Linked DNA regions of Martelella endophytica. The protein of the gene in region 1 interacts with the protein of each later gene in a pairwise test. Links are inferred from orthologs where the notes say so. Each region holds a gene or a part of one and is shown on either strand. Other genes may lie near its edges.

Evidence for each region. The genes of interacting proteins can lie anywhere in the genome.
Region 2: the proteins of cysE (region 1) and cysK interact in binary tests that used the Escherichia coli proteins (3 or more experiments, as listed by UniProt). The link is inferred for Martelella endophytica from one-to-one orthologs.

The regions. Positions count from the first base shown.
Region 1 is NZ_CP010803.1:2,899,465-2,907,111, reverse strand. Bases 2,840-5,738 are described here. They hold cysE (serine O-acetyltransferase), read right to left. Parts: upstream 4,754-5,738; coding sequence 3,926-4,753; downstream 2,840-3,925. Other genes in these bases: TM49_RS13160 (alpha/beta fold hydrolase), read right to left, coding at 4,842-5,621; TM49_RS13170 (DUF3126 family protein), read right to left, coding at 3,646-3,855; TM49_RS13175 (sulfite exporter TauE/SafE family protein), read right to left, coding at 2,840-3,303. Also shown: cobT (nicotinate-nucleotide--dimethylbenzimidazole phosphoribosyltransferase), read right to left, coding at 1-867; cobS (adenosylcobinamide-GDP ribazoletransferase), read left to right, coding at 969-1,739; TM49_RS13180 (retropepsin-like aspartic protease family protein), read left to right, coding at 1,784-2,485; more of TM49_RS13175, read right to left, coding at 2,482-2,839; TM49_RS13155 (zinc-finger domain-containing protein), read left to right, coding at 5,745-5,990; TM49_RS13150 (FAD-dependent monooxygenase), read left to right, coding at 6,046-7,215; TM49_RS23800 (SH3 domain-containing protein), read left to right, coding at 7,370-7,647.
Region 2 is NZ_CP010803.1:1,948,445-1,953,751, forward strand. The notes cover bases 2,374-5,307. They hold cysK (cysteine synthase A), read left to right. Parts: upstream 2,374-3,323; coding sequence 3,324-4,292; downstream 4,293-5,307. Other genes in these bases: TM49_RS08800 (MgtC/SapB family protein), read left to right, coding at 2,374-3,174; TM49_RS08810 (C4-dicarboxylate TRAP transporter substrate-binding protein), read left to right, coding at 4,516-5,307. Outside these bases: TM49_RS08790 (peptide chain release factor 3), read right to left, coding at 1-1,022; dut (dUTP diphosphatase), read left to right, coding at 1,322-1,813; more of TM49_RS08800, read left to right, coding at 1,912-2,373.

The sequences.
Region 1 (7,647 bases):
CTGGATGAGCTTCAAATGCCCGGGCTCGGCCGAGACATGGGCAATCATGCAATGATCAAGCGCCGACGGATTGGCGGCTTTCAGCACAGCGGCCGCCGCCGTGACGACATAGCCGTCGAGCAGCACCGGCACCTTCTGCATGCGCGCGGCGATGATCGCGCCGGCAATGGCGGCGAGCTCGCGCCCGCCAAGGCGGCGCAGCAGCTCCAGCGGATCGGAAAGGTGATCGCGATGAAAGGCGACGGCATCGGCAACGGCGGCAATCTTGCGCTCCAGCATATCGCCCTCAGAACCGGTGCCCGGCCCGACCCAATCGGCGGCTTCACCGCCATAGAGGCCATGGCAGATGGCGGCAGCTATGGTGGTGTTGCCGATGCCCATCTCGCCAAGGCAGAGCAGGTCGACGCCGCCGGCCACGGCTTCCATTCCATAGGCCATCGTCGCAGCGCAATCGCGCTCCGACAGTGCCGGTTCGACGGTGATGTCGCCCGTCGGATAGTCGAGGGCGAGATCGAAGATCTTCAGGCTGAGGTCGACCGTCGCGCAGATCTGGTTGATGGCGGCGCCACCCTTGGCGAAGTTGTCGACCATCTGCTTCGTCACTGTTGCCGGATAGGGCGAGACGCCCTTCGCCGCGATACCGTGATTGCCGGCGAAGACGGCGACCATCGGGCGGTGAACGGCGGGCGTGCGCCCGCTCCATGCCGCAAGCCACATCGCAATTTCCTCAAGCCTGCCAAGTGCGCCTTCCGGCTTGGTGAGCTGGCTGTTGCGCTTGCGGGCGGCGGCGAGCGCCGGCGTATCGGCGCCGGGCAGGCCTTCCAGCAAGGCACGGAAATCGTCAAAGGGATTCGCGGTCATCGTCATTCCTTCCTCGCGCAGGGAGCGCGGCGAACATGTTTGCCCCGCTTCTTAAAGTGCAATAAGCCTCTCAACAACTGCCGCCTTCGACAACGGGACCGAAGCCGATGAAAATTCCGCCGCCGATCGGCCAGTTTGCCGAGGCGCTCGCCTTTCTGACACGCTATCCCCTGCCCGGCTTGCTGTTCAGCGCTGAGCCCGCAGGCGCCCGGGCGGCCTGGGCCTTTCCGCTGGCCGGCGGAATTGCGGCCGCCGTACCGGCGCTGATTCTGGCAGGGCTGATGATGGCAGGTGCGACGCCCCTGCTCGCCGTCCCGGTCGCACTCGCGGTCTATGTGCTCATCACCGGCGGTCTGCATCAGGACGGGCTCGCCGACGCCGCCGACGGCCTCTTCGGCGCGCGTACGAAGGAGCGTGCGCTGGAGATCATGAAAGACAGCCGGATCGGCAGTCACGGGGCGCTGGCGCTGATCTTCGTGACCGCCATCAAGGCCGTGAGCCTTGCCGATATCGCGGCCACGGGCGGAGCGCCGCTGATGTTCGTGGCCGCCGCCGCCGCTGGCCGCGCCGTCATGGTAGCCCACTGGCACCTGCTGCCACCCGCCCGTCCTGACGGTGCGGCGGCAAGCCTCGGCCGGCCGGGCATCCGCCCCATGGCCGTTGCCATCCTCACCGCGCTCGTGATTGTCGCCGGCCTTGCTGGCGCTGCAGGCCTCATCGGGCCGGCCCTTGGCGCCAGCCTCTGCGCTGCCGCCATCGCCGCCGCATTCACCTGGTTTGCCCGCCGCAAGATCGAGGGCCACACTGGAGATACGCTGGGCGCAACGGCGGAGCTTGGCGAGACGGCATTTCTCGCGGCCCTTGCGATTTTGATCTGAGGCCCGATATTGCGTTGATATCGCGAACGAAAGGGAGTGTCGGCTTGCGTCTGTTCTGGATACTGATCGCCATCGTCTCCGTCGGCATGATCCTGCTGATGGTGACAGGCGGAAGCGGGCGCACGCTCGGCGTCGACAGCGATGATTTCGCAAGCGCCGTCTGGCTGGTGCCTCTCCTGCTCCTTTTCTCCGCAGGTTTCCTGCACAGCCGCCGCAACCTCGGCTTCGTCTTCCAGACATTGCTGATCTGGGCGGCGATCCTGCTTGTGGTCTCGGCCGTCTATATCTTCCGCTACGATTTCCAGGCGATCGGCAGCCGGCTGTTTGGCGGGCTCATACCCGGCATGGCGATGACCACAACCACGGCAGACGGTCAAAGCCAGGTGATCCTGCATAAACGACGCGACGGCCACTTCGCCGCGGACGCGCGGATCGACGGCGATACGGTTCACATGCTGGTCGATACCGGCGCAAGCCGCGTGACGCTGACGGAGCGGGATGCGAAGCGGGCCGGTGTCGCCACCAATGCGCTCAGCTACACGATCATGGTGCAGACGGCGAACGGCACAGCGATGGCCGCACCGGTGACCCTCGACGAGGTCTCCGTCGGCGGCATAAGTCGGCGAAACGTTCCTGCCATGGTCGTTTCGCAAGGACGTCTGGACGAAAGCCTGCTCGGCATGAGCTTTCTTTCGACCCTCACATCGGTCGACATGCGCGCCGACGAATTGCGGCTGACGGACTAGAAGAACGAGTAGAAGAACCGGGCCGAGATGATCAGCAGGAAGATGCCGAAGCCGAAGCTCAACTGACGCTTGGTCAACGCATGCGCCGCCCTGACGCCAAGCGGGGCGATGGCAAAGGTGATCGGGATGATCAGCGCCACGGCCACCCAGTTGACATAGCCCGTCGAAAGCGCCGGAAGCCCCGGCTTTGCCCAGCCACCGACAATATTGCCGATGAAGCTCGGCAGCGAGATCAGCACGCCGACCCCGGCAGACGTCGCCACCGCCTGGTGGATCGGCCGATTGAACAGCGTCATGAAGGTGTTGTTGAGCGTCCCGCCGCCAATGCCGATGAGTCCCGACAGCAGGCCGATGAACCAGCCGTAACCGAAGAGAGCCGGGTTCTCCGGCAGATCGTCACCGAGGCGCCATTCGGCCGATTTCGGGTAGAGCATCTTCAGCCCGATCAGCAGCGTCAGCACCGCAAAGACGCCGCGCAGCAAGGCGCCCGGCGCATAGGCGATCACGAGGGTCGAGGCGACCGCGCCGAAGGGCACGGCGATGATCCACTTCCTGAGCAGCGTCATGTCCACGGCACCACGCTTGTAGTGCGACTGGAAGGAGCGCAGCGAAGTCGGAATGATGATGGCAAGCGAGGTCCCGACACAGAGCTTCATGCGGATGTCGTCGGCAACGCCGGCCATGGCGAAGGCCTGGTAGAACACCGGAACCAGCACGGCACCGCCCCCGATGCCGAACAGGCCGGCAAGAAAGCCGGCGATCGCACCGGCAATGGCAAGCAGCGCGACGAGTTCGACGATCTCATGGATTGGCGGCATCTTTTCCTCGCAAATGGAGCCGGCGCGCATATCAGGAAAAACTGAAATGGCACGACATCGACCTTCGAAATGTCATCAAAGCGTGATGTTCTTACACTATTCGAAAGCGCGGGCAAATGGCGGTGGAGACCCTGTGCTTGACCGCCGGACAGCATGATTTCCGATCGTATTTCGTATTGCGCCCGCACTTTTCAGGAAACGTATTTTCGCTCTGATTTTTATGACCTGTATCTGTTTCGCCTAGCTCGACCGACCCCTCGCGGGTCGGTTTTTTTATCGCCCAACGAAAAAACCGGCCGCGAAATGCGACCGGTTCTTCGTATTCGGCAGATGTACGCCTCATCAGGCGTCGAGATCGACGTCGAGGATCGCCATCGAGAAGTTGAACGAACGATCGCCGTCCTCGTCGTCGAGATAGACGACGCCGACGAACTCGTCATTGCGATAGACTTCGCAGGAATCGTCCTTGCGCGGACGGGCGCGGACGGCGAAGGACGGGCCGAACATGCGCTTGAAATAGGCGTCGAGTTTCTTGATTTCTTCTGGCTTCAAGGGATGAACTCCGTCTTGTCTTCTTGGGGTCGGGCGCTTGTGACACGCGCATTGCGAGAATGCAAATGCGTCAGTCGTCCGAAATGATGAGTTGGTCCATCGCGCGCGCCGGATCGGAACAACCGGCCGTGCCGATGACTTTGGCCGGCACGCCGGCGACGGTGGAATTGGCGGGCACCGGCTTCAGCACCACCGAACCGGCCGCGACACGCGAGCAATTGCCGACGCGGATATTGCCGAGCACCTTGGCGCCCGCGCCGATGAGCACGCTGTCGCCGATCTTCGGATGCCGGTCGCCGGTCTCCTTGCCCGTGCCGCCAAGGGTCACGCCCTGGAGGATCGAAACGTCGTCGCCGATGGTCGCGGTCATGCCGACAACCACGCCCGTGGCATGGTCGAGGAAAATGCCCTTGCCCATCTTGGCCGCCGGGTTGATGTCGGTCTGGAACACGCTGGAAGACCGGCTCTGCAGATAGAGCGCGAAATCGCGGCGGCCCTTGTTCCACAGCCAGTGTGCCAGCCGGTGGGTCTGGATCGCGTGGAAGCCCTTGAAATAGAGCACCGGCTCCATGAACCGGCTGCAGGCCGGGTCGCGGTCGTAGACCGCCTGGATGTCGACCCGCAGGATATCGCCCCATTCCGGCCAGTCGCGACGCATCTCGTCGAAGGTCTGGCGCAACAGGATCGCCTGCACGTCGGCATGGTCGAGCCGCTCGCAGATGCGATAGACGACGCAATCCTCCAGCGAGGCATGATTGAGAATGGTGGAATAGAGGAAGGCGGCGAGGATCGGATCCTTCGCCAGCGCTTCCTCGGCTTCGGCCCTGAGGCTCGCCCAGATCGGGTCGACCGATTTCAGACCGGCGTCATGACTGCTCTTGTCGGGATGTGCGGCCATTGCGGCCTCCTGTCTTCAAAGCGCCTGTTCGGGCGAATATAGAACAGCGCGGCGCGAATACAAATGCGGCAGGCTTCAGTTTTTCGTGTCAGTCATCATCGTGGCGGGCGAAAAACTCCAGCACCGCCGACTTGAACACCTTGTCGCCGACGGCCAGCATATGATCCCGGTTCGGAATATCGAGCGCGATGGCGTTCTGCATCTGGGCGGCGAGCGTCTGCGGCGAGCCGGCGAGATCATCCTTGGTGCCGACAGCAATCAGCGTCGGTGCGGCGATACGGCCGATCTCGGCGCGCGGAATGTTCTGTCGCGATGTCTCGATGCAGGCGGCAAGCGCGATGCGGTCGCTCTTCGTCTGTTCGGCAAAGGCGCGGAACATCCGCCCCTTCTCGTCGGTCACGTCGTCGAGCGAGGGCGCACGCAGCGCTTCCGCGATCGGATCCCAGTCGCCGACACCATCGCAGATACCGATACCAAGCCCGCCGAAGACCAGCGTGCGCACCTTCTCCGGATGGGCAAGCGCCAGATTGGCGGACACCCGCGCACCCATCGAATAGCCCATCACATGGGCACGCTCGATGCCGAGATGATCAAGCAGGGCGGCGGCATCGCCCGCCATGAGTTCCGGATAATAGTATTCGCCGTCATGCGGCTTGTCGCTCTGGCCGTGGCCGCGATTGTCGAGCGCGATCACCCGGTAGCCCGCCTCCCCAAGCGTCTTCAGCCAGCCCGGATGCACCCAGTTGACGCTCGCCGTCGACGCGAAGCCGTGAATCAGCAGCACGGGCGTGCCCTCGCCCTCGTCGAAATAGGCGAGGTCGAGCCCGTCATGGGTGAAGCTTGAGAAAGACGGAAGGTTCAGGTTCATCGGCTGTTCCTTGCCGGAGCGTTTCGGTTACCAAAACCGCCTCCGGATGGCATCGGGGTACTACACATTTGCGCCGAACAGTTATAGTGTCCGGCCGAAAAGGACAAGGAACCGGAGACAAATATGGCTGGCCACGGCATCCCCCACTTCAAGAACGACGAAGGCCACCCGGCCATCGAGGTCGGCGTGAAGGAATTCATGTGCGTAGGCGCCTCCGCGCCCTTCGACCATCCGCATATCTTCATCGACATGGGCGACGACAACGAGGCCGTCTGCTCCTACTGTTCGACGCTTTATCGCTATTCGCCCACGCTCAGCGGCGACGACACCAACCCGCCCGGATGTGCCTATCACATCGCGGCGGCCTGACATGTCGGAACCCGGCGCCTGAGGGGTTCAGCGTCGGCGGTTCCGGGAGGACGAGATGACGATTGCCCACGCAGCCATTGTCGGCGCCGGCATTGCAGGCCTGACGGCTGCATTGGCTCTGGCCCGGCACGGCATTTCCAGCGACATTTTCGAGCAGGCCGACGACCTTGTCGAGGTCGGCGCCGGATTGCAGGTTTCGCCGAACGCCTCGCGTTGCCTGAACCGCGTCGGCGTTCTTGCCCGCATCGAGAACCAGTGGCGCGAGCCCGCCCGTGTCGCGCTCGCCTCCGGCAGCACGCTGCGGCAGGTCGCCTATGTCCCGGTCGGCGAAGCCCGCCAGCGCTGGAAGGCACCCTATGGCACGCTGCACCGCGCGACGCTGCAGGCGGCGCTCAAAAAGGCTGTTGAAGAGGAGCCGCTGGCGACCCTCCACCTCGATTGCCGCATCGACAAGGCGACGCTTCAGGCATTGCAGCCGCGCATGACCCGGACCGCCGAGATCCTCATCTGCGCCGACGGGGTCTGGTCGCATTCCCGGCGGCAGATACCGGGTGCGGGCGAAGCGCGGTTTTCCGGCAATATCGCCTGGCGCTTCGTGATCTCGTCCGAGGATGCCCCGAGCGTACTCGACCGGCAATCGGTCACCGCCTTCATGGGGCCAAGCGCCCATCTCGTCGCCTATCCCCTGCGTGATGTCGGCGGCTTCAACCTGGTCGCCATCGCCGCGGGCGCCAGCGCCGGCGAGGCCTGGCACACCGAGGTCGACAACAGCTGGAAATCGGCGCTCGACCGCCATTTCCGGGGCTGGGACCCGTCGCTCAAGCGCCTCTTTTCGATGGATCGCCCCACCTTCTGGCCGCTTTACGAGGTCGGCCAGGGACGCTGGCATAACGGCACCGATACAATCGCCATCGGCGATGCCGTTCATGCCATGATGCCGTTTTCCGCGCAGGGCGCCTCCATGGCGATCGAGGACGCCTTCGAGCTTGCCGCCTTCCTCTCGGAGAAGCCGGTGGACGAGGCTTTCGATGCGTTCGTCGCGCATCGCCTGCCGCGACTGGAGCGGTTGCAGAAGCGCACCGCGCTCAATCGCTTCGCCTATCATGCCAGCGGCCCGTTCAGGCTCGGCCGCGACTTCCTTCTCGGCATCAAGTCGCCGGCAAGCCTCGCCCGCGATCTCGACTGGCTCTACGGTTACGAAGCCTACGGGCTCGATCGGCTCTGACCAGTCCTGCACGCTAGCTGCGCCGCCAAAATAAAACCTTGGGGCACAGCATTGGGCGGATGGCCGCTACTTCTTTCTGCCACGATTCTTTGCGTTAGTTCGGAGCATCCTATTACGGACCATTGAACGGAAAGTCATGCGACTGAGCGGAGTCTTGAAATCAACGGGCATAGCGATTGCAGCCATGCTCTTCGCCTTTCAGGCCGAGGCGGCCCCCGTTGCTGCCTATGCCACCACCAATGTCAATCTGAGAGCCGGCCCCTCGACATCCTATCCGGCAATCACGGTGGTGCCCGCAGGCGCCGGCATCACCAACAACGGCTGTCTGGCCGACTACAGCTGGTGCGATGTTTCCTTTGCGAACTATCGCGGCTGGCTCGCCGCCCGTTACATGCAGGTCGCCTACCAGGGCAGCCGGCAGGTGCTGACGCC
Region 2 (5,307 bases), 950 kb from region 1 along the record:
AAGAAGAACTGCGGTGCGGTGAGGCCCATCTGCTTGCCGGTCCGGGCAAGCCTCGCTTTCATGCCGCGCGTCAGCGTGCCGGAGCACACGCGCACGAAGGCGATGCGGTCGCGGTGGTTCGGGTCCATGTTGGCCTGGATCTTGAACACGAAGGCGCTCATCTTCGGGTCGGTCGCTTCCACGGTGCGGACATCGGCCACCTGCGCGCGCGGCGCAGGCGCGAAGTCGGAGAGCGCATGGATGAGATCGCGCACGCCGTTGTTCCTCAACGCCGAGCCGAAATAGACCGGCGTCATGTGGCCTTCCAGAAACGCCTGCCGGTCGAAGACCGGATAGCCATCGATGGCGAGTTCGGCCATCTCGGCCCATTCCTGGCGCTCGTGCTCGGGAAGCTTTTCCGACACGACTTCCGGTCCGTTTACCTTTGTCAGGCCCACCTCGCTGTCGCCATAGCGCACGGCGCTTTCCTTCAGGTGATAGGTGCCGGCAAAGCTCTTGCCCTGCCCGATCGGCCAGGTCATCGGCACGGTGTCGAGCGCCAGCTTTTCCTGCACTTCCTCGAGGATTTCGAACGTGTCGCGGGCCTCGCGGTCCATCTTGTTGACGAAGGTGATGATCGGGATGTCGCGCAGCCGGCAGACCTCGAACAGCTTCAGCGTCCGGGGCTCGATACCCTTGGCCGCGTCGATCACCATGATGGCGGCGTCGACGGCCGTCAGCGTGCGGTAGGTGTCGTCGGCAAAGTCTTCGTGGCCGGGGGTGTCGAGCAGGTTGAAGACGGTGTTGTCATATTCGAAGGTCATCACCGAGGTGACCACCGAAATGCCGCGTTCGCGCTCGATCTTCATCCAGTCCGACCGGGTCTGGATACGGTCCTTCTTCGCCTTCACCTCGCCGGCAAGCTGGATCGCGCCGCCGAACAGCAGCAGCTTTTCGGTGAGCGTGGTCTTCCCGGCGTCGGGATGCGAGATGATCGCGAAGGTTCGGCGGCGTGCGACCGCCTCGGCAAGCGTTTCGGGCATCAGCTGAATATCCTGTTGATGGCGGCCTATGTAGCGATTTGGGCCGCAAGATGCAATTGACCTGTCGCACGCCGATGGCAAAGGATGCGGGCGAGAGAAACGCCGCGCGCGAGAGGCAACATCACAACGGATTTGGAATGCGGCCTCTCCATTCTCTCTGGCGTCATCCTCGGGCTTGACCCGAGGATCCATGCACATCTCCCTGCGACGGGCGTGAGCGTGTCGCGGCTCAGCCTTTGATGCAGGCCGCAGGCTCCGCTCGCGACAAAGGTGGCTAGATGCTCGGGTCAAGCCCGAGCATGACGGGGGAGAGGAGGGACGGCCAAGAACACGATGACACGGAAACGAAAATGACACTGAAGCTGAAACGCCTGGAAAACGCAGAAGGCATCGAACCGCCGGCCTACGAGACATCCGGTTCTGCCGGCATGGACATCCGTGCCGCCATCGATGCGCCGCTGACGCTTGAGCCCGGCAAGCGGGTGCTGGTGCCCACCGGCTTCATTTTCGAGATTCCGGAAGGCTTTGAAGCTCAGATCCGCCCGCGCTCCGGCCTTGCCTTCAAGCACGGCATCACCTGCCTCAATACCCCCGGCACCATCGACAGCGATTATCGCGGCGAGGTGAAGGTGCTGCTCGTCAATCTCGGCGAGGAAGCCTTCGTGATCGAGCGCGGCATGCGCATCGCCCAGGTGATCATCGCCCCGGTCACCCAGATGCCCGTCACCGTTGTCGACGCGCTCACCGATACCGTCCGCGGCGCCGGCGGTTTCGGCTCGACGGGGGTCTAGCGCTCCTTCGGCCGTTCCCGCCTCTGAAAATCGCTGTATTTCCGCTGCCGGGCTGCTGGTATAATTTCCGCAACGCGGGTTACAGCGGAGGCTTGCGGATGGAGATGTTGGAGGCGTTTCAGCGGATCGGGCTGGCGCTCGCGATCGGTCTTCTCGCCGGCATCGAGCGCGGCTGGCAGGAGCGCGACATGGCCGACGGGCAGCGTGTCGCGGGGATCCGCACCTTTGCCCTGGTCGGGCTTCTGGGCGGGCTTGCCGGCTATCTCGGGCTGATCGTCGGCGCAGCCGTGCCGGCGACGCTTGCGGCCGGGCTGGTGGCCGCCTTTATCGTGTTCGACTACAAGGCTGCCGCGCCCCACAACGATTTCAGCGTCACCAGCGTGATTGCGGCGCTGGTCATTTTCGCGCTCGGCATCGTCTCGGTGACCGGCGACATGCGGCTTGCGGCCGCCGGCGGCGTGGTCACCACCGTTCTGCTCGCCGCCCGCCATTCCCTCCACGGATTCCTGAAGACGATGACCTGGGTGGAGCTGCGCTCCGCGCTGGTGCTGCTGACGATGAGTTTCGTGGCCTTGCCGCTCCTGCCGGACCGGGCGATCGATCCCTGGGGCGGCTTCAATCCGTTTGCCGTCTGGCTGATGACGGTGATGATCGCCGCACTTTCCTATGCCGGCTACGCCGCGATGCGGATTGCCGGACCGGATCGCGGCATTCTGTTTGCCGGCGCCACCGGCGGCGTCGTTTCGTCAACGGCGACGACCCTGTCCTTCGCCCGCATCTCGGTGAGCGAACCGGCGCTCGCGCGAAAGCTCGCGGGCGCTGCCTCGATTGCCGGCGGGCTGTCGCTGGTCCGCTGTTTCGTGATCGCGTCGGCTGTCGCTCCGGTGCTCGCAAAGCCGCTCGCCTTTGCGCTGGCGCCGGGGCTTTTCGCCTTTGTCGTTGCCAGCCTCCTGCTCAGCGGCAGCAGGGGCCACCCGAAGGCCGACCTTCATCTCTCCAATCCGTTCGAGCTCTGGTCGGTGCTGCGCTTCGGCGCCCTGCTCGGGGTCATCGGGTTTGTCGCCAGGATACTGGTCAATGTCCTTGGCCCCTCCAGCATCGTGTTCATCGCGCTCGTCTCCGGCATCCCCGATCTCGATGCCATCACGCTGTCGACCGCGCATCTGGCCGGAAACGCGGTGCCTGTCGATACCGCCGCCATCGCGGTGCTGACGGCGACGGTGTCCAATCTCGTCACCAAGGTCGCGCTCGCCTATGGCAGTGGCACGCGGGACTACAGTCGGTTGCTGGCGCTGGTAACCCTCGGTGTTGTCCTCGTCGGCGGCGCTGGGTTTTGGGCGTTCCTGGTCTTGTTGCGGTGAGGGTAGGCGGAGGGGCGGAATAAAATTCCGGAAACAGGCTTCCGATTGGAAGTGTGTTTCAGAAGTCAGCGACGCATTGCCCGTTCGTGCCTCGCATTCCGGCGCTGCCGGCCCTACCTAAGAACTATCCAATTCAGGGAGCATCCACCATGGAACAGAACGGCAAACCCGGACGCGGGAAGGTATATTCCTCCATTCTCGAAACGATCGGCGACACGCCGCTCGTTCGCCTCGACAAGCTGGCGAAGGAACATGGCGTCAAGGCCAACCTTCTCGCCAAGCTCGAATTCTTCAATCCCATCGCCTCGGTGAAGGACCGTATCGGCTTCGCCATGATCGAGGCCCTGGAAAAGGCCGGCAAGATCACGCCCGGAAAGTCCGTGCTGGTCGAGCCGACCTCCGGCAATACCGGCATCGCGCTTGCGTTTGCCGCTGCGGCCAAGGGCTACAAGCTGATCCTCACCATGCCGGAATCGATGTCGATCGAGCGCCGCAAGATGCTGGCGCTGCTCGGTGCCGAGCTGGTGCTGACCGAGCCGCCGAAGGGCATGAAGGGCGCTGTCGCCAAGGCCGAGGAAATCGCCGCCGAAACCCAGAATGCCGTCATCCCGCAGCAGTTTGAGAACCCGGCCAATCCGGAAATCCACCGCAAGACCACGGCCGAAGAAATCTGGAACGACACGGATGGCGCCGTCGATATCTTCGTTTCCGGCATCGGAACGGGCGGCACGATCACCGGCGTCGGCCAGGTGCTGAAGGCGAAGAAGCCGGATGTGAAGGTGATCGCCGTCGAGCCGGCGGCCTCACCGGTGCTTTCCGGCGGCTCGCCCGCTCCGCACAAGATCCAGGGGATCGGCGCCGGCTTCGTGCCGGGCGTGCTCGATACCTCAGTCTATGACGAGGTCGTGCAGGTCGAAAACGACGATGCCTTCGCGCTTGCCCGCGAAGTTGCCCGCCTTGAAGGCGTGCCGGTCGGTATCTCTTCCGGCGCTGCACTGAAGGCGGCAATCGAGGTTGGTTCCCGGCCCGAGAACGAAGGCAAGAACATCGTCATCATCATCCCGTCCTTCGCCGAACGCTATCTGTCGACGGCGCTGTTCGAAGGGCTTGGGCAGTAAGAACCTGTAGCGCCGGGGCCAACCGGCGCGACCGTTATCAAGGCTCTTTTGAGGCCGGAGATGTGGCAGAGGCCACGTCTCCGGCCTTTTTGTTGCGCCGTGGCAAATTTGTCGCGGTGCCGCAATCACTGTTGACAAATTTCAAATTTATATGTGAAATAAGTAATCATATATAAGCGTCCTTATCGGAGGAGGGCGCTGATATCTCAGGAGGAAGACAATCATGAAATTTGCAAGTGCCGCTCTTTTTGCGGCCGGTATTCTGTTCGCCGGTACCGCCATGGCGGCCGACTACACCATTCGCCTCGCCAGCTCGCTGTCGCCGGGCGAGCCGACAATCGAAGCCGCCCAGTTCTTTGCCGACGAAGTCGCCAAGAGGACGGATGGACGTGTTGAAATCCAGGTGTTCCCGGCACAGCAGCTCGGCAGCGAGAAGGACGTCAACCAGATGATGCGCCAGGGCGCGCCGATCATCTCGGTGACGTCGTCCGGCTATCTCTCCGACTTCGTGCCCGATTTCGGTGTGGTCGAAGGGCCTTACCTACTCGACAATCCGGCGCAGTTCGAAAAGATCGCCAATTCCGACTGGTTTGCTGCGATCAAGGATCAGTTCGGCGAGAAGGGCATTACCTTCCTCGTCGATGACGCGCTCTTCGGCGCTCGCAACATTCTGGCTGACAAGCCGGTGCGCACGCCCGCCGACGTCGATGGCATGACGATCCGCATTCCGCCGAACACGGTCTTCGTAAAGACCTTCGAGGCCATGGGCACACGGCCCGCGACCGTAGAATGGTCGGAAGTCTACAGCGCCCTCCAGCAGAACGTCGTTGAAGGGGCAGAAGCGCCGCTTGGCTCGCTCTGGGGTTCCAAGCTGTACGAAACCCGCGACACTATCTCCCTGACCCAGCATTTCACCGCCTTCACCTTCTGGGTGATCAATTCCGACTATTTCAACAGTCTGCCGGATGACATCCAGCAGGTGATGATGGAGGTCGGCAAGGAGACGGGCAAACTC